DNA from 3 places in the Sporosarcina sp. NCCP-2331 genome. Region 1 is predicted to be linked to each of the others. Evidence: riboswitches for the same ligand, from Rfam matches in the RefSeq annotation. Region 1 holds a riboswitch; each other region holds the start of a gene.
What was found. A riboswitch is a leader RNA that binds a small molecule or an ion and turns the genes downstream of it on or off. The one in region 1 is predicted to bind S-adenosylmethionine.
Positions count from the first base shown of each region.

Region 2: another riboswitch for S-adenosylmethionine. It lies ahead of NCCP2331_RS12410 (bifunctional homocysteine S-methyltransferase/methylenetetrahydrofolate reductase); the one in region 1 lies ahead of NCCP2331_RS02655 (O-acetylhomoserine aminocarboxypropyltransferase/cysteine synthase family protein).
Region 3: another riboswitch for S-adenosylmethionine. It lies ahead of NCCP2331_RS13825 (methionine ABC transporter ATP-binding protein); the one in region 1 lies ahead of NCCP2331_RS02655 (O-acetylhomoserine aminocarboxypropyltransferase/cysteine synthase family protein).

Region 1 covers NZ_BRCD01000003.1:62,904-68,678, reverse strand. The annotation lists gene NCCP2331_RS02665 (hypothetical protein) at 134-364, shown strand; gene NCCP2331_RS02660 (glycine betaine uptake BCCT transporter) at 361-1,851, shown strand; gene NCCP2331_RS02655 (O-acetylhomoserine aminocarboxypropyltransferase/cysteine synthase family protein) at 1,904-3,193, opposite strand; SAM riboswitch class I at 3,303-3,406, opposite strand; gene NCCP2331_RS02650 (sulfite exporter TauE/SafE family protein) at 3,497-4,279, opposite strand; gene NCCP2331_RS02645 (sulfurtransferase TusA family protein) at 4,315-4,542, opposite strand; gene NCCP2331_RS02640 (MBL fold metallo-hydrolase) at 4,580-5,701, opposite strand; gene NCCP2331_RS02635 (sulfurtransferase TusA family protein) at 5,698-5,775, opposite strand, start outside.
Region 2 covers NZ_BRCD01000020.1:50,903-56,677, reverse strand. The annotation lists gene NCCP2331_RS12410 (bifunctional homocysteine S-methyltransferase/methylenetetrahydrofolate reductase) at 1-1,503, opposite strand, end outside; SAM riboswitch class I at 1,584-1,693, opposite strand; gene NCCP2331_RS12405 (hypothetical protein) at 1,856-2,053, shown strand; gene NCCP2331_RS12400 (biotin transporter BioY) at 2,218-2,817, shown strand; gene bioB (biotin synthase BioB) at 2,814-3,818, shown strand; gene NCCP2331_RS12390 (CtsR family transcriptional regulator) at 4,735-5,205, shown strand; gene NCCP2331_RS12385 (UvrB/UvrC motif-containing protein) at 5,217-5,768, shown strand; gene mcsB (protein-arginine kinase McsB) at 5,758-5,775, shown strand, end outside.
Region 3 covers NZ_BRCD01000024.1:51,515-57,289, forward strand. The annotation lists gene NCCP2331_RS13810 (dicarboxylate/amino acid:cation symporter) at 1-847, opposite strand, end outside; gene NCCP2331_RS13815 (MetQ/NlpA family ABC transporter substrate-binding protein) at 1,004-1,864, opposite strand; gene NCCP2331_RS13820 (methionine ABC transporter permease) at 1,930-2,598, opposite strand; gene NCCP2331_RS13825 (methionine ABC transporter ATP-binding protein) at 2,591-3,613, opposite strand; SAM riboswitch class I at 4,028-4,133, opposite strand; gene NCCP2331_RS13830 (thioredoxin family protein) at 4,185-4,484, opposite strand; gene NCCP2331_RS13835 (toprim domain-containing protein) at 4,477-4,830, opposite strand; gene gcvH (glycine cleavage system protein GcvH) at 4,890-5,273, opposite strand; gene NCCP2331_RS13845 (arsenate reductase family protein) at 5,352-5,711, opposite strand.

The sequences.
Region 1 (5,775 bases):
TCTCTAGTATAGCACGCAGACGCTCAGAATAATTACGTGAACAATGAAAATAGACCGTTCCTTTAGAAACGACCAGTCCAACTCATGTGCACTGCATAAGTTTTTGCTATATTTTCTTAAAGGAGTCTTTCAAATGAATGTCAAAGCACTGACCATCAGCGATATTATTGCAGCCCTCTTTACAGCCTGCCTCTGTCTGTTCCACTTCATAAATTCCTTTTGCTATCTAGCCATTATGATGTTTGCACCCTGTCATTTTTGGGTAAAATTACGTGTATATGCGCAATTATTCACTCTAACTGTGCCAGGCTATTTTTTCGCCCGGCATCTTTTAATAATACGTTCAGATCAGGAGGCTTTATGAAAAAGATATCCATTACATTTTATATTACGCTCGTCGCTGTGGCCTTAGCTGTAGGATATGGCGTCATAGCGCCAAAACAATTTGAAGGGGTCACTACGTCAGCCAAGAACTTTATTGCTGATTCATTCGGGTGGTATTATCTTCTGATTGTCTCCATGCTGTTTTTCATTTCGATCTTTTTGATTTTCAGCCCTATTGGGAGAATTCGTTTAGGTAAAGACCATGACCGTCCTCAGTTCTCTATGATTTCTTGGCTGGCTATGCTCTTTTCGGCGGGCATGGGCATCGGGCTGGTATTTTACGGAGCAGCAGAGCCTTTGTCGCACTATGCAGTAGACCCCGCCACTGCTGCCCCTGAAACAAAAGCCGCTTATAAAGAAGCAATGCGGGAAACATTTTTCCACTGGGGCTTCCATGCCTGGGCAGTCTACGGTATGACAGCTCTTACACTTGCCTATTTCCAGTTTAGAAAAGGGCAAACAGGTTTGATATCCGTTACACTGCGCCCGATTTTTGGGGACCGGGTAGACGGGCGCCTTGGTATAGTCATTGACGGTTTCGCCATATTTGCCACAGTATTCGGTGTCGCCACTTCGCTCGGCTTTGGTGCCGTGCAAATTAATGCGGGGCTTCATTATTTATTCGGCATTCCTGTCGGTTTCGTATCGCAGCTGGCCATCATCGCAATCGTAACGGTGCTGTTCTTGATTTCAGCATGGAGCGGTCTTGGCAAAGGCATCAAGATTTTGTCCAATACCAATATGGTCCTGGCTCTTGCACTGCTGCTCTTCATCATTGCGCTTGGTCCGACGCTGCTGATTTTCAATATGTTTACCGATTCAATTGGCGGTTATTTGGAAAACCTGATCCGGATGAGCTTCCGGACGGCGCCGCTTACTCCCGAGAACCGAGTATGGCTGAATGATTGGACACTCTTCTATTGGGCCTGGTGGATGGCTTGGTCGCCTTTCGTGGGTATGTTTATTGCACGTGTCTCAAAAGGACGGACAATACGTGAATTCATGATCGGTGTGCTTGTCGTGCCTACTGTGCTGAGTGCTGTTTGGTTTGCGGCTTTTGGTACTACAGCTATCGAAACGCAAAGAGCGGGAATCATTGATCTGGCATCCACTGCTACAGAACTGACGATTTTTGAGATGTTCAGCGGGCTGCCTTGGTCGTCATTCATTTCTGGTATTGCCATTCTGCTGATCATTTCATTTTTCATCACATCTGCAGATTCTGCAACATTTGTACTCGGCATGCAGTCTTCCTACGGATCACTGACACCCCCAAACAACTTAAAAATCATTTGGGGTGTTATTCAATCATCTATTGCGGTTATTTTACTATTCGTAGGCGGTCTGGATGCTTTGCAGAACGTCATCATTATTGCCGCCCTGCCTTTTTCCATCATCTTGATTATGATGGTCGTCTCCTTATTCAAATCACTGAAAGAGGAACGAAAGAAGATAAAGCGGCCGTAAAAAAGAGGAAACCATTTCGCAGTTGAAATGGTTTCCTCTTTATGTTTACTTATTAAACGGTTTGCTTAACCGCTTTTTCGATTGCCTGCTTCAAGTCTGTAATGATATCATCAGCATTTTCCAGTCCTACAGACAGACGAATCAACTCTTCACTGACGCCCGAGTTCTTCAAATCTTCCGTGGAAAGTTGCTGGTGTGTAGTGGATGCCGGGTGAATGATCAGAGATTTCGCATCGCCGACGTTTGCAACATGCGACCAGATATTCACATTATCAATCACTTCACGCCCTGCATCACGGCCGCCTTTGATGCCGAATACGATAATCGAGCCGTATCCATTTTTCAAATACTTCTGCGCCAAATCATGCGTTGGGTGATCTTCCAGCCCTGTATATGTCACCCACTCTACCCCCGGATGCTCTTTCAGGAAATCCGCTACTTTCTGTGCATTTTCATTATGACGGGGAACGCGCAAATGAAGCGTCTCAAGTCCCTGCAATAAGTTGAATGCACTGTCAGGTGCCAGACATGGCCCGAAATCTCGCAGCAATTGAACGCGCAGCTTTGTTGCAAATGCGGCGCCTGCCGTGTCAATTCCGTAACGTAATCCGTGATAAGAGTTGTCAGGCTCTGTAAATCCAGGGAATCTGCCCTGCGTCCAATCAAATTTCCCAGCGTCAACCGCAACTCCGCCGATTGTTGTTCCGTGTCCGCCAATCCACTTCGTTGCAGAGTGGATCACGACATCTGCTCCATATTCAATCGGATTCAATCCGTATGGAGACGGAAATGTATTATCGACCAGCAACGGAAGTCCGTTATCGTGTGCCACTTTCGCCACTGCTTCGATGTCCAAAACCTGCAGGCTCGGATTTCCGATTGTTTCTGCGAACAACGCTTTTGTTTTATCCGTAATAGCCGCTTCAAAATTTTTCGGATCGGATGCATCCACAAATTTCACCGTAATACCGTAACGCGGCAATGTCACAGCAAACAGATTGTACGTTCCGCCGTACAGATTGCTGGCCGCCACAATTTCATCGCCGGCGCTTGCGATATTCATAATAGAGAATGCAATAGCCGCCATTCCGGAAGACAACGCGACTGCTGCCGATCCCCCTTCTAGCTCTGCGATACGCTCTTCAAACACGGCAACTGTCGGATTTGTGATGCGTGTATAAATATTGCCCGCTTCCTGCAGGGCAAATAAATTCTGTGCATGTTCCGTGTCTCTGAATACATAAGAAGTCGTACGATGAATCGGCAAAGCACGTGAACCTGTTACGGGATCGGGCTGCTGTCCTCCGTGCAATAATACTGTTTCCGGCTTAAAATTCGTCATTACTATTTCCCCTTCCAAAATGGAATTTATTATATTGAAAGATGCACGTCCGAATACACAAAAAACCTCTTCCTATAAATAAGAAGAGGGCTCTGCTTTCGCTCATTCCCTCTTATCTTCCAGACTGATCGTCTGCAGGAAGTAGCACCTTTGCTTACAAAGCCGGTTGCCGGGCATCACAGGGCCTAATCCCTCCGCCACTCTTGATAAGAGTCCGTCTATTCGTTTTCCATCTTGAAAAATAGTATAAAGCTAAACTCAGCCTATTGCAAGGGTTATTAATAGAATCTTTCGAAATGACTTTTATTTATAAAAGATATCCAGCCAGATTTTTACGGCTGATCCCATTATTAACACGGCAAGTATCCCTTGCAGCACTTTCACATTGATTTTCCGGCTTGCTTTTACACCCAAAGGAGCTGCCAGGATACTCGCCGCAATCATTACAAGTGCAGGCATATACGGCACTTGCCCTGTAAACAGCTTACCTGAAGCAGATCCGATTGACGACAGAAGTGTAATGGCGAGCGAAGTTGCTATCGTCACACGCGTAGGGATTTTTAATATAACCAGCATGATCGGCACCAGAATGAACGCGCCTCCAGCCCCTACAATCCCCGCAGCTAACCCGACGAGTAACGCTGCGATGGAGGCAACCCATTTATTGAAAGTAATCTCTTCAATCAACTGATCTTCCAATCCTTTTTTCGGAATGAACATCATAATTGCCGCCATGACAGCCAGTACGCCGTAGACAATATTGACTGCGTTTTCAGATAGAAAGCTTGAACCGGCACCGCCGATAACACTTCCGACCAATACACTAATCCCCATGTAAAAAACAAGCGGCTTCAATATCAGATTGCGTTTTCGGTATGCCAATACGCCAGAAAGTGATGAAAAGAATACCTCCACTGCTGTAATCCCTGATACGTCATGCGGCGAAAAGGCAGTGAAACCAAGCATAGCAGGAATAAATAACAGCATGGGGTACTTGACGATCGCGCCGCCAATACCCATCATGCCGGAAAGAAATGAGCCGACAACCCCAATGAGGAAGATGGTAATGATGAATGGTACGCTCATGATGTCCTCCCTTCTTCCTTGTCTCTGTGCTTAGTTTACCCTTTTTGAATCCAGAATTTAAAGACATTCGCCTCTTGCTGCTTTTCTTTCAGATCATGGCCGCCGGAAGCCGCCCAGGCCGTCAAGTCGGCAACGGAGCCTTTGTCCGTCGTATGAATTTCCAGGATGTCCCCTGTCTGCAGTTCTTTCATTACTTTTCTTGCCCGAACGATCGGCATCGGACAAGCCAATCCTTTTGCATCTAAGAATGTGGTTGTACTCATATTTATCTTCTCCCCTACTAAAGTTTTTTGTCATTCATCATCTCACTGCACAGCGGTTTGGACCAATCTCCATTTCACGCTGCATTTCTTCGTCAGGCTGGATTTTACCCATATTGGTCTGACGGATTTCCTGATAGGCATTTGGCTGCGGCGGCAGATTTCCTGTTACTAGCTCTCTAAATTCATCCTCATTGTCGATCTTCAGTCCGTGATTTTGCTTATATAATGCGCCTAACTTCTCCGAGACACTGCCGTTTTCATTCAACTCTTCAATCATCATGAAGTGAGCCGGAAGCACCGTCAGATCCTCTGATAGTTGAGGATAGCGGTTGTACAGCGATTCACGCAGATCGCCGACCCAGTCCTCCGCAAGTCCGGCTAAATCCGGACGGCCGATGGAATCGATGAACAGAATATCACCTGTCAGCAAATAGCTGTCATCCACGATGAATGACGTGGAGCCGATCGTGTGGCCCGGTGAATAAAGCGGCTGGATCTCAATCTTTGTACTGCCGACTGTAATCGAAACCCCTTCTTCCAATGAAGCAAAATCAAACGTCACTTCTTCGGCGTCTTTCGAGGGCAGCCAGTACGTTGCACCTGTCGATTCCGCAAGCTTTCGGCCGCCGGAAATATGGTCGGCGTGTAGATGTGTATCCAATACGTGTATGATTTTCGCATCTACGCCGTCCGCGAAATCCGTAAATACACCGGTCATGCGAACTGCATCCACAACCGCCGCTTCTCCACCAGAAACAATCATATAGGAGAGACATCCTTTGCCGAGACGGACGAATTGATACAGCTCGCCGCCTGATTTCAGGTCACCAATTTTCACGGGCTCCAGATACTCGCTCCAGGCTTTCATTCCGCCCTGTAAGTAAGCAGCTGAACAGCCTTCCTCCTCGAGAATTTCCGCCACCATAATGGATGACCCTTCCTTTGCACAAACAACCATGATTTCCTGATCTTTCGGCAGCTGATCAACAATGGCTCCTGCACCGTCCAGCAATTCGAAATACGGCACATTCAAATGAACAACCTGCTCGCCTTCAATTTTCCAATCCTGAAACGCCTCTTCATTTCGCACGTCCAAAATAAATAACGGTTGTTTTTGTATGACCTTTTTTGCAATCTCACTTGCTGTAGCAATTCTCATCTCTTTATACCCCCTACTGTATTTTCAGTATCACCATGCCACTTCGACATACCGGGCACTACATTTGTCACACA
Region 2 (5,775 bases), on a different contig from region 1:
TTCCTTCGTATAAACAGGCTGTGTAATGAAGTAATCCGCGCCCATTTCAATCTTCTTTTCTAAACGCTGAACCGCCCGGTCGAGTACGCGGACATTTGGGTTAAACGCAGCGGAAACAGAGAAGTTCGCTTTCTTGCGCAATGGCTTGCCGGAGAATGAAATCCCTTCATTCAGCTGTTTGATCAGCTGCAGCAGTTCCATGCTCGATACATCATAGACGCTTGTGGCGCCGGGGAAGTCCCCAACTTTTGTCGGATCGCCTGTCACGGCCAGAATATCATGGATGCCCAAAGCGTTGAGCCCCATTAAATGAGACTGCAGGCCAATCAAGTTATGGTCGCGGCACGTCAAGTGTACCAGCGGGCGTACATTATGCTGCATCTTGATGATCGAAGCCATTGCCATATTGCTGATTCGCGGTGAAGCAAGTGAGTTGTCTGCCATTGTCACGGCATCTACTCCTGCATCATAGAGCAAGTTTGCTCCTTTAATGTACTCTTCTGTTTCTAAGTGGCGCGGCGTGTCCAGCTCTACGATAACGGTGCGCTCTGTCTTCGCCTTTTCATGGAGCGGCTGATGTTTCACAGGGCCTGCTTCCTGAATCATGATCGGTTTTGCCGGTGCTACCACTTTCTTTTTGATCGGCTCTAAACCGGCTAATCGAGTTTTAGCGGCTTTAATATGTTTTGGCGTCGTACCACAGCATCCGCCAATTAAGCGCACACCCTGATCGCGAAGCAAAACAGCAGCGCGTCCGAAGTATTCCGCTTCTGATTCATATACGATGCGGCCATCTTCTACGTCGAGCAGGCTCGCATTCGGATAAGCAGATAAAAATGCCTTCTCAGGAAGTGTCACATTTTCAAATGCCTGAATCGTATGGTAAGGGCCTAAACGGCAGTTAACGCCGACGACGCTTGCACCGAGTGACTCGAGCTGATGCAATGCTTCATTTAACGACATCCCGTTTTGCAGGACGCCGGGGTCATGCATGGACACTTGGGCAATCAACGGTACATCTGTAATTCCCCGCAGTGTGGAAATAACTGACGACAATTCTTCAAAATCATAGTACGTTTCCAGCAGCAGACCGTCCGGATCTCCGGAAAGCAGCGCGTTTGCCTGTTGAAGAACGACTTGATTGATTTCATCTAAGCTGGCATCACTCTTTCGGATACCGCGCAAACCGCCGATTGTCCCGAGAACAAATTGTCCACCCGGCGCAGCCGCACGTTTGGCAATTTGAATTGCTGCCTTATTGAACTCCGTAACGCGACTTTCTAAACCATAACGAGCCAGTTTCACAGCGTTCGCACTGTACGTATTCGTCTGAATAATATCTGCGCCCGCTTCTATATAATCCTGATGAATTTTCTGTACAATTTCCGGTTTTTCTATATTTAATTCTTCATAACAGTAATCAATCCCGTAGGAATACAGGATAGTACCCATTGCCCCGTCAGCTGTCAGGACATTTGTTTGAAGTTTCTCCAGTAATGACATCGTCAAATCTCCCCTTTGCTTTGTCTAATAAAAAAAAGCCTTCAATTAAAGAAGGCTTTGTAATCAAAATGATTAGTTCCCTCTCATCTTTCCGCATGCTGTGGAGCATAACGCTGGAAGTAGCACCTTGCCGATAGGGCTGGTTGCTGAAGCGTCATAGGGCCAGTCCCTCAGCTTCTCTGGATAAGATATGTTTCTTATTAAATTATTTCGATAATTCTAATCATAATCATAGCGGCTTTGTCGGCATTCGTCAAGTGAACGTTTGGTGAAGTTGGCGGCGCCCGGCCGCATAGAGAAAAGAGTAACACTATGATAAAATTAAATGAATAAAAGGAAAAGGTGAGGTATTATGCAGTTTTTTAAATATTCCGTTCCAATAGCGGCCATTGTTGCCACAATTGCTTGGATCATGCTTGATAATAATTATTCTGAAGTGGCATGGGACACACGCGTATGGATTACATTCGGAGCAGCAGCCATAAGCGGCATTCTCGCTTTCTTTTTGTTCCGGAAAGAAAAAGAAGAGAAGATTGATAAGAAGAAGTAAATTGTGGTTAATTCGTTTGAACAGCTAAAATAAGATAAAAGTCAAGACCGACAGCAATTCGCTGCTGGTCTTTTTTATTGTTAACCTAAATAAAAATCCGGTTGACATAAAATGAGTTAACTATTACTATTTTTATAGTAACCAAAAAGTTAAGGGGTGTAAGGATGACAACAATTACAGAAGGACGTACGAAAAATCAGCTGGGGGCGCTGGCAGTTGTATACAGCGGAATGTTCGCGGCACTTATGATGATAGGAGCCAATATTACATCCATTCTGCCATTCCTGGTAGTCATGAATGTACCCATCACACTTCAGACGTTCTTTGCGGTCTTGTCTGGATTATTGCTTGGCAGCCGTCTAGGGGCGCTGTCGATGACTGTGTATATGCTGGTCGGTCTTGCGGGAGCACCGGTATTTGCCAGATTCTCAGGAGGGTTCGGTCAGATTTTAAGCCCGACTTTCGGCTTTATCGTTTCATTTATTCTCGTTGCCTATGTTGCGGGAAAGATCGTAGAGCGGAAAAACACGCTGCCGGCTTTTATTACAGCAGCACTCATCGGGACGGCAATTAACTACCTAATCGGAACAAACCTGATGTACGCTGCCTATAAAATGTGGGCTGCGGCACCGGAAGTATTCACCTATAAGATTGCGTGGATTTGGATGGTTCCGCCGCTGCCGAAAGATATTATACTGGCTGTGCTTGCAGGAGTCTTTGCATTTAGAATTTCAAAACACTTGAAAGTGAGGCGGACATTATGACGAATTATCAACTGCTGGCTGATAGAGTCTTGGAGGGGCATGTACTGACGGACGAGGAAGCGCTGTCCATTCTAAATAGTCCCGACAAGGATTTATTGATGCTTCTTCACGCAACGTATTCCATTCGCTCTCATTACTATGGAAACAAAGTGAAGCTCAATATGATTATTAATACAAAGTCAGGGCTTTGTCCCGAAAACTGCGGCTATTGTGCGCAGTCGATCATATCAAAAGCGCCTGTTGAAAAGTATGCCATGATGAAATCGGAAGAAATTCTGGAAGGGGCAGAGCGCGCTGCTGCTAATAAAGCGGGTACCTACTGCATCGTGGCGAGTGGACGCGGACCCCGTGACAGTGAGCTTGAAATCGTGATTGATTCGGTGAAGAAAATCAAAGAAAAGCATGAAGGAATGACGGTCTGTGCATGTCTCGGCATCTTGAAGCCGGAGCAGGCAGTACGTTTGAAAGAGGCAGGCGTGGATCGTTATAACCACAACTTAAACACGTCTGCCGAGCATCATGAAAGCATTACGACATCGCATACGTATGATGACCGTGTAAACACAGTAGGCCATGCGAAAGAAGCAGGTATATCCCCTTGTTCCGGCGTCATTGTCGGGATGCGTGAGACGAAAGAAGATGTCATTTCGATGGCGCACAGCCTGCGGGTTCTAGATGCAGATTCTATTCCGGTGAACTTTCTGCATGCGGTGGACGGGACGCCGCTTGAAGGCACATCTGAATTGGACCCGCGCTATTGTCTGAAAGTGCTCAGCCTGTTCCGCTATATTAATCCGACGAAAGAAATTCGGATTTCAGGCGGACGTGAAGTGAATCTGCGCAGTCTGCAGCCCCTTGGTTTATATGCAGCCAACTCCATTTTCATTGGCGACTATCTGACAACTGCGGGGCAAGAGAATGACAAAGACCGCCAGATGCTTGAAGACATGGGCTTTGAAGTCGATCTGGAACCGCTGAAAAAAGAAAAAGTATCTATATAAGTGGCTCTTCACCAAAACATGTGCTTGACAACCCGTCACGTGCATGTTGGCAGTGTGTGGATTTACTATGTGCGGATTTCGTTTCTCGACTTTGTAGGGATTTTAATTGAAGTGTGAGTTTGCAGTTTAAACCCGCTTCGGCGCTGGGGGATTGCCTTACGCTATGAGCCTACTGGCGAAGAACGTGCCAGCAGTCTCACAGCAACGGCCGACCCCGCAGTTGCGCCAGCGCTGGTGTGGGAGAAAGTACAATGTACTGATTTTTTTGCAGAGTATGAATTAGCTTGTCTTGTTCTGTATCTCGAGTTTGGAAATGCATCGATCACAAGAATCTAAGCCTTTGCAGGATGATAAGTATTGCATGAAAAACCTTACCCATTGTAATAGCCCCAAATCGTGTGCTCATACTGCCTGCTCACACAAAAAGTCTTGAAACACCAGCCAGTGTACCGAAGTGGAAGGCGGCGACTCTGGGAGGATCAGCCCGACAGGTGAGCCAACTTGCGGGAGCGCAGCGAGAGCCGTCACGAAGAACGGCTTTTGCGAGTAAAAGCGAAGCGTTAGGAGCACATCTTTGCACTTCAAGTTGGCTCACCGCGGGCCCTCCAGAACGCGTCCGCCTAGAACGGAAATCAACGGTACTAGGTAACTTATAGAATGCTTATTTATTAACACAACTTATATATAAACGAATGAAAACCGTGCAGATCTTACTGTGCGGTTTTTTATGTCGAAGAAAAGGTAGTAAATTCATGAATAATCGGACGCAGAGAGTGAAAGCCTAGCGCTAGCAGGATTGGCAAAAACTGCCGTCCGTACAAAACATATCAATTGCATCCGACCCGTTTTCTGCGATACAATCAAGTCAAAGATAGTCAAAGTCAACTAGACGAACGAGCAGAAACGAGGTGACGAGATGCGGAATATTTCTGACATTATAGAAGGATATTTGAAGGCGATCATCGAAGAGGAAGGTAGTGCTTCTGTTGAAATCAAACGGAATGAAGTGGCTGAGAAATTCCAATGTGTTCCTTCACAGATCAATTATGTAATCAAAACCCGTTTTACAGTCGAAAGAGGCTATGCAGTGGAATCGAAACGGGGCGGCGGCGGTTATATCCGGATCTATCGGGTGAAGACGAACTCCCGTAAAGATTTACTCGAACAAGCAGTGGAAAGTCTGGAAGATGAAGCGTCCTCCACAATGGCGGAAGACGTAATTTATCGATTAATTGAAGAAGAAGTGATTAACGAGCGCGAAGCGAAGCTCATGCTGGCAGCTGTCGGCCGCAATACATTGCGCTATATGCTTCCTGAGCGCGATGCATTGCGTTCGCGTATCCTTCGTGCCATGTTAGTGACGTTAATTTATGAAGAAGTGGATTGAGGTGGATATACATGCTATGTGAAAACTGTAAAGAGCGGCCGGCTACCGTAGTTTTCAAACAGGAAACGATGAACGGTGTGACCGAACGGCATCTATGCGATAAATGCGCGTTTTATTCTCAGACATTTTCATTCAGTCCGGATCAGGAACCTTTATCCATCCAGCAGTTTTTAGCTCATTGGCTGGGCGGTTCGGACTTGCTGCAGGAACAAAAATCAAATGAAACGATGCCGGAGGGTCCGAAATGTCCAAATTGCGGACTCACATTCCACAGCTTTCTGGACATCGGTAAATTTGGCTGTGCGACATGCTACGACGCATTTCGTGAACAGCTGCCGAGAGTATTTGCTAAACTGCACAACGGCAATGCGAGCCATGGCGGAAAAATCCCTGTTTCCTTCAATGAACGTTTTGCCTTAAAAAAACAGCTGGAAGACATTCGTTCGAAAATGAAGGATGCAGTCGAAGCAGAACGGTTTGAAGAAGCTGCCGAGCTGAGAGATGAAGCCAATCAGGTGAAACAGCAACTGGCTGACGGGGGTGACGATCAGCATGTCATTTGAAAAATTT
Region 3 (5,775 bases), on a different contig from region 1:
GAATAGCAAAATTCGTAACTCGTTCGGAAGCACCGGTTTTCTTGGCCTGCCGCAGCGTAACAGGTATCGAAGCAGCGGAAGACTGTGTGCCTATTGCCGTTAAATAAGCAGGCAGCATAGTTTTCATTAGACTGAAAGGATTACGTCCATTCAGTGCACCTGCTGTCGTATACTGGATTGTCAGCATAATCAGATGCAATGCGATAATCATAATAAATACGACTACGAACACGGAGAGCACATTGGCCACTTCACCTGTGTACGTCATGTTCAGGAAGATACCAAAAATATGAAACGGCAGCAAAGGGATAATGACAACAGAAATAACTTTCTCGATAATTAAATTAAACTCATCAAAGAAGCTCATCATTGTTCTGCCTTTAATGGAAGCCATGCCGATTCCCAGAACGAATGCCAGCAGTAGCGCTGTCATGATGCCCATGACCGGATCCATTTCCATCTTAAAGAACGCTGTACCCGCTTTACGCGCACCTTCTGCAATAGAAGTATCCGTTGATTGGTGGATGAAGCTCGGTAAAATCGTCGTCGCCGCAAAATATGCGAGCAGTCCCGCAATAATAGTAGATCCATATGCAAATGCAGCAGACAGACCAAGAAGTTTGCCTGACCCTTTTCCAAGCTTTGCAATACTTGGCGCAATGAACGCGATAATGATCAGCGGAACAATAAAGTTTAAAAACCCTCCAAACAGCATATTAAATGTGGCCGCCAGCCGAACGAACCAATGCGCAAACCCCTCATGTACAGCAGGCAGCAGCATACCCAGCCCGATCGCCAGCACAATGGCAATTAAAATTCGCCAAATGAGCCCTAATTTAAACTTCACAATACGTCCTCCTCAAATAGACATCTGTATGACTGAAACAAAATAACTTTACCACAAACCACCGTAAGAATATAGATTTGAACTAAATTTGTAATTGTCAAAATGTTATAGACGTAAAAAAGCCGGCAGCTAAATGCACTGCCGGCCTACTCTACATTATTTTACAGGAACGACCGCGCCGCCCCATTGTTCTACAATGAAATCTTGAATTTCTTGGGATGTCAGAACTTCTACCAATGCTTTGATTGCATCGCTGTCTTCATCGCCTTTTTTCGTAGCGACGATATTTACGTATGGTGATTCTTTATCTTCCAATGCGATTGAATCTTCCATCGGATTCAATCCTGCATCGATTGCAAAGTTCGAGTTGATCAACAATGCATCACCTTCGTCGTTGTTATAAAGCTGAGGCATAAGAGCCGGCTCATAATTCGGATCGAATTCCAAGTTTTTCGGATTTTCTACGATATCATCCAGCTCTGCTTTTACTTTCTCCACGCCGTCTTTCAACTTGATTAATCCTTTTTCTTCTAACATCGCAAGCACGCGTCCGTGATCCGCTACCGAGTTACTGATCAGGATTGTTGCACCTTCAGGAAGTTCTTCAAGCGTCTTATATTTTTTCGAATACACACCGATTGGTTCAATGTGAATAGATCCTGCATTTACAAAGTCATAGCCAAAATCCGCAATCTGACTTTCTAGGTACGGAATGTGTTGGAAGTAGTTTGCATCCAACTCACCTTCATCCAAATCTTTATTAGGAAGTACATAATCTGTATAGCTTTCGATTACTAGATCGTATCCTTTTTCAGCTAATAATGGTTTTGCTTCTTCCAAAATCTCCGCGTGAGGTGTATTAGATGCACCTACCGTTAACGTCGTTTTTTCCTCTGCCGGCTTATCTGCATCAACATCTACTGCATCCCCGCTATTCTTGCCATCGTCTTTTGTTCCACAAGCTGCTAAAGCCAATACAAGCACAGCTGCGAATAGACCGAATAAAAACTTCTTCATTTTCACATTTCCCCTTTACCAAAATGTTTTTTTTATATGGTTAACAGGTCTCCCTGAAAATCCCTTTATCGCTTATCCAAACGTTTAACGATTAAATCTCCAATGAACTGAATAATAAATACGATCACAAGAACCAGAATGGTAGCCATCATTGTGACATCTCCGCGCGAACGCTGAAACCCTTCCAGATAGGCGAGGGTACCAAGACCTCCCGCTCCAATTGCCCCTGCCATCGCCGTATAGCCGACGAGCGCAATGGATGTTACCGTAATACCCGACACCAATGCAGGCATTGATTCAGGCAGCAGTACTTTGAAAATGATTGTCGAAGTTTTTGCACCCATTGAACGGGCTGCCTCTATGACGCCTCTGTCAATTTCTTGCAAAGCGATCAATACCATACGTGCATAAAACGGTGCGGCACCGATGATCAATGCAGGCAATGCGGCATTCGGACCGCGAAGTGTCCCAATTAACAGCTTTGTCACCGGGAATAGCAAGATGATCAAAATGATGAATGGGATTGAACGGAAAATATTGACGAATGCTGCGGTAATCACATTTGTAAATCTGTTGGACCATAATTGTCCGCGGCTGGTCAGGAATAACAAAAGACCCAAAGCGATGCCGAAAATAAATGTCAGAACAGTCGAGAATGCTGTCATGTACAGTGTTTCGCCTGTTGCCTCCCACATTTTGTCCCAATTCACGTTAGGAAACCACTGTTCAATCATTTGTCAGCACCTCCGTCTTTACTTCATTGGCGTGCAGGTAAGAAATTGCTTCATCAATGATTGCCGGATTGCCGATCAGCTGTAACATCAATGTTCCGTACGCACCGTCACGCAAAGCGGAGATGTTCCCCTGCACGATATTTACGTCGATCTCAAACTTGCGGATTAATTCTGCCAAAACCGGCTGTTCAGTCCGTTCTCCTATGAACGTCAGCTTTACGAGCTTGCCGTTCGTATCTTCCTGCAGATGCTTAATTGCTTCGTCTGCATCTGCATTATCTGAAACTTGAGAAATGAAACGTTTCGTAATCTCGGCCTGTGGTGATTGGAAGACGTCGAGCACATTGCCGACTTCCACCACTTTTCCCGCTTCCATGACCGCCACGCGATGACAAATCTTCCGGATGACGTGCATTTCATGGGTAATGAGCACAATCGTCAAACCGAGACGTTCATTAATTTCTGTCAGCAAATCTAAGATGGCATTTGTTGTTTCGGGATCCAATGCTGAAGTCGCTTCATCACACAGCAGAACTTCAGGGTCATTAGCAAGCGCTCTGGCAATGCCGACACGCTGTTTCTGCCCGCCTGATAACTGGGAAGGATAAGCTTTCTCCCGTCCTGATAATCCAACCAGATCAATCAGTTCTTTCACTTTCGCGTCGCGTTCAGCTTTCTTCACACCTGCAATCTCCAACGGAAATGAAATATTGTCTTCGACTGTACGCGACCAAAGCAAATTGAAATGCTGGAAAATCATACTGATCTTCTGCCGCGCGTTCCGAAGACCTGCACCTTTAAGTGTAGTCATTTCCAGATCATTGATTACAATACTCCCTGAAGTCGGCTGTTCCAAACCGTTCAACAGCCGGATCAATGTACTTTTCCCCGCCCCACTGTAACCGATGACGCCAAAAATTTCTCCTTCTTTGATAGCCAGCGTCACGTCATCTACCGCTACAATTTCCGCTTGGTTCAATTGGAATCTCTTATGTACGTTTGTCAGTTGAATCATTTTCTGCACCGCCTTTAGTAAATCCGTGATTATGTTTTTTCTTTTGTGTGCTTTATACATGTGTGCCTTTCGGAGCTAAACGGCGCATTCCGCTTTTAATTACATCCAGCTGCAGATGCCAGCTCCTCGGGTCGTTTCGATCTTTCCAGAAAGGCAAAGAGCGCCTTTATGGAAAGCCCTTCAACGCCTGTCGGAGCTAAACGGCATCTTCCGCTTTAGATTAACATCCAGCTGCATGCGCCAGCCTCTCGGGTCACTTCGGTCTTTCCGAAAAGGTGCAAAAACCGCACCTTTGTCGGCAAGCCCTCCAGTGCCTGTCGAGGCTAAACGGCGCATTCCGCTTTTGAATATAAAAAACCCTTCTGCAGACGAGCAGAAAGGCTGAACGTATGAAAAATTATGTACGTTACCGTTCTCTCATCTGTCAAAGCATTCCGCTTTGAGTGAATTGGCACCATTTCACAATTGTGACGGTTGCCGGGCTTCATAGGGCACTTCCCTCCACCGCTCTTTATAAGAGTATCGTTATTCAATTGATTGTATTACTTATACCATATATTCGAGATGAATGTCAAGTCAACTTTTCCAATAAGTTAGGTACGGATTGGAATGCATAGATCTTTTCAATAGGTTTCCCCTGCCGGTGGATGAGCAGGCATGGTACGCTTTCAATCTCGTAATCATAAGCCAGTTGCTCCGTAAAATTCAAATCCGCTTTACCTATCGTTAACTCAGGACGCATCGCTTCGATTACTGTCAGCATTTTTGAGGCCACTGCACACGTTCCGCACATCGGAGTGAACAGATAAAAAGCGGCCAATTGCTCTGCCGCCCGTTCGCGTTCCCAATCGTCAATTGTCCATTTATCCATTTGCTCCTCCTGCCAAGTAGACGGGATGTACCTTGAAATTCGCTGCAACTAAAATGCCCGCCAAGACTTTGAGCGGTGTTGTCGCTACTTCCCGATACAGCCGGTCTGTAAATAAGTGCCTTGCTTCCGGATAAAGTTGCACGAACAATTTGCGGATGGAATCACCCGAGGCGTCCGCATCCACAAAAATGAAAAGATCCTGCTCTTCATATGGCTCCAGAAGTTCTTCTATATGATAGGAACTGATCGTGCCGTTCGTACAAATGATTTCTACCGGTTCCGCCAGCATCGGCATAAGCCTTCTGCGATCGGAACTGCCTTCCACAATGAGTACTTTCGGATGCATCCAGTTTCCTCCTCATAGTGTAAAAAAAGCACCGGAACTTCCCGGCGCTTTTCGTTTTCTTATTCGCCAGCTGTCATTTCATCGTACTGCTCAGCTGTCATTAACTCATCAAGTTCAGCTTTATCTGCAATCTCAACAACGATCATCCAAGCACCTTCATATGGAGATTCGTTTACAAGTTCAGGGCTGTCTTCAAGATCTTCGTTCACTTCTACAACTTTACCTGTTAAAGGAGCGTACAATTCAGAAACAGTTTTTACTGATTCAACGCTTCCGAAAGGCTCGTCTGACTTCACTTCATCGCCGACTGAAGGCAGTTCAACGAAAACGATATCTCCCAGCTCAGACTGTGCGAAATGTGTGATCCCGATACGGTATTTACCGTCTTCTTCTTTTACCCACTCGTGCTCTTCTGAATAACGTAATTCTTTTGGTGTGCTCATGTCTTAACCTCCAACGATTATAATAGTTTATCTATAGTTAGTTTGCCATAGTTCCGAATGAAAGACAAGATTCCCGTTTTACTTTGACCATGTTTCTGTAAAAGTATTTTCATTAAAGCCGACTGTGACATGATCTCCGTCTGTAACGAGCGGTCGCTTGATGAGCATGCCGTCTGAAGCAAGCAAAGCAATCTTTTCATCGTCTGACATCGAAGGCAGTCTGTCCTTTAACTGAAGCTCTCTGTATTTCATTCCGCTGGTGTTGAAGAATTTTTTCATTTCGAGGCCCGAGTTTGCAATCATTGTCCGCAGCGTCTCTTCATTTGGAGGCTGCTCCGCGATATTATACTCTTCAAATGAAATCCCTTCGTTCTCCAGCCACTTCTTGGCTTTGCGGCACGTACCGCATTTAGGGTAACCATAATAAATAACTGTCATATGTAATAACCTCTCCTTTTTCGTCAGTATATCAAACAAACGTAGTATGATGCTAATTTCGTGG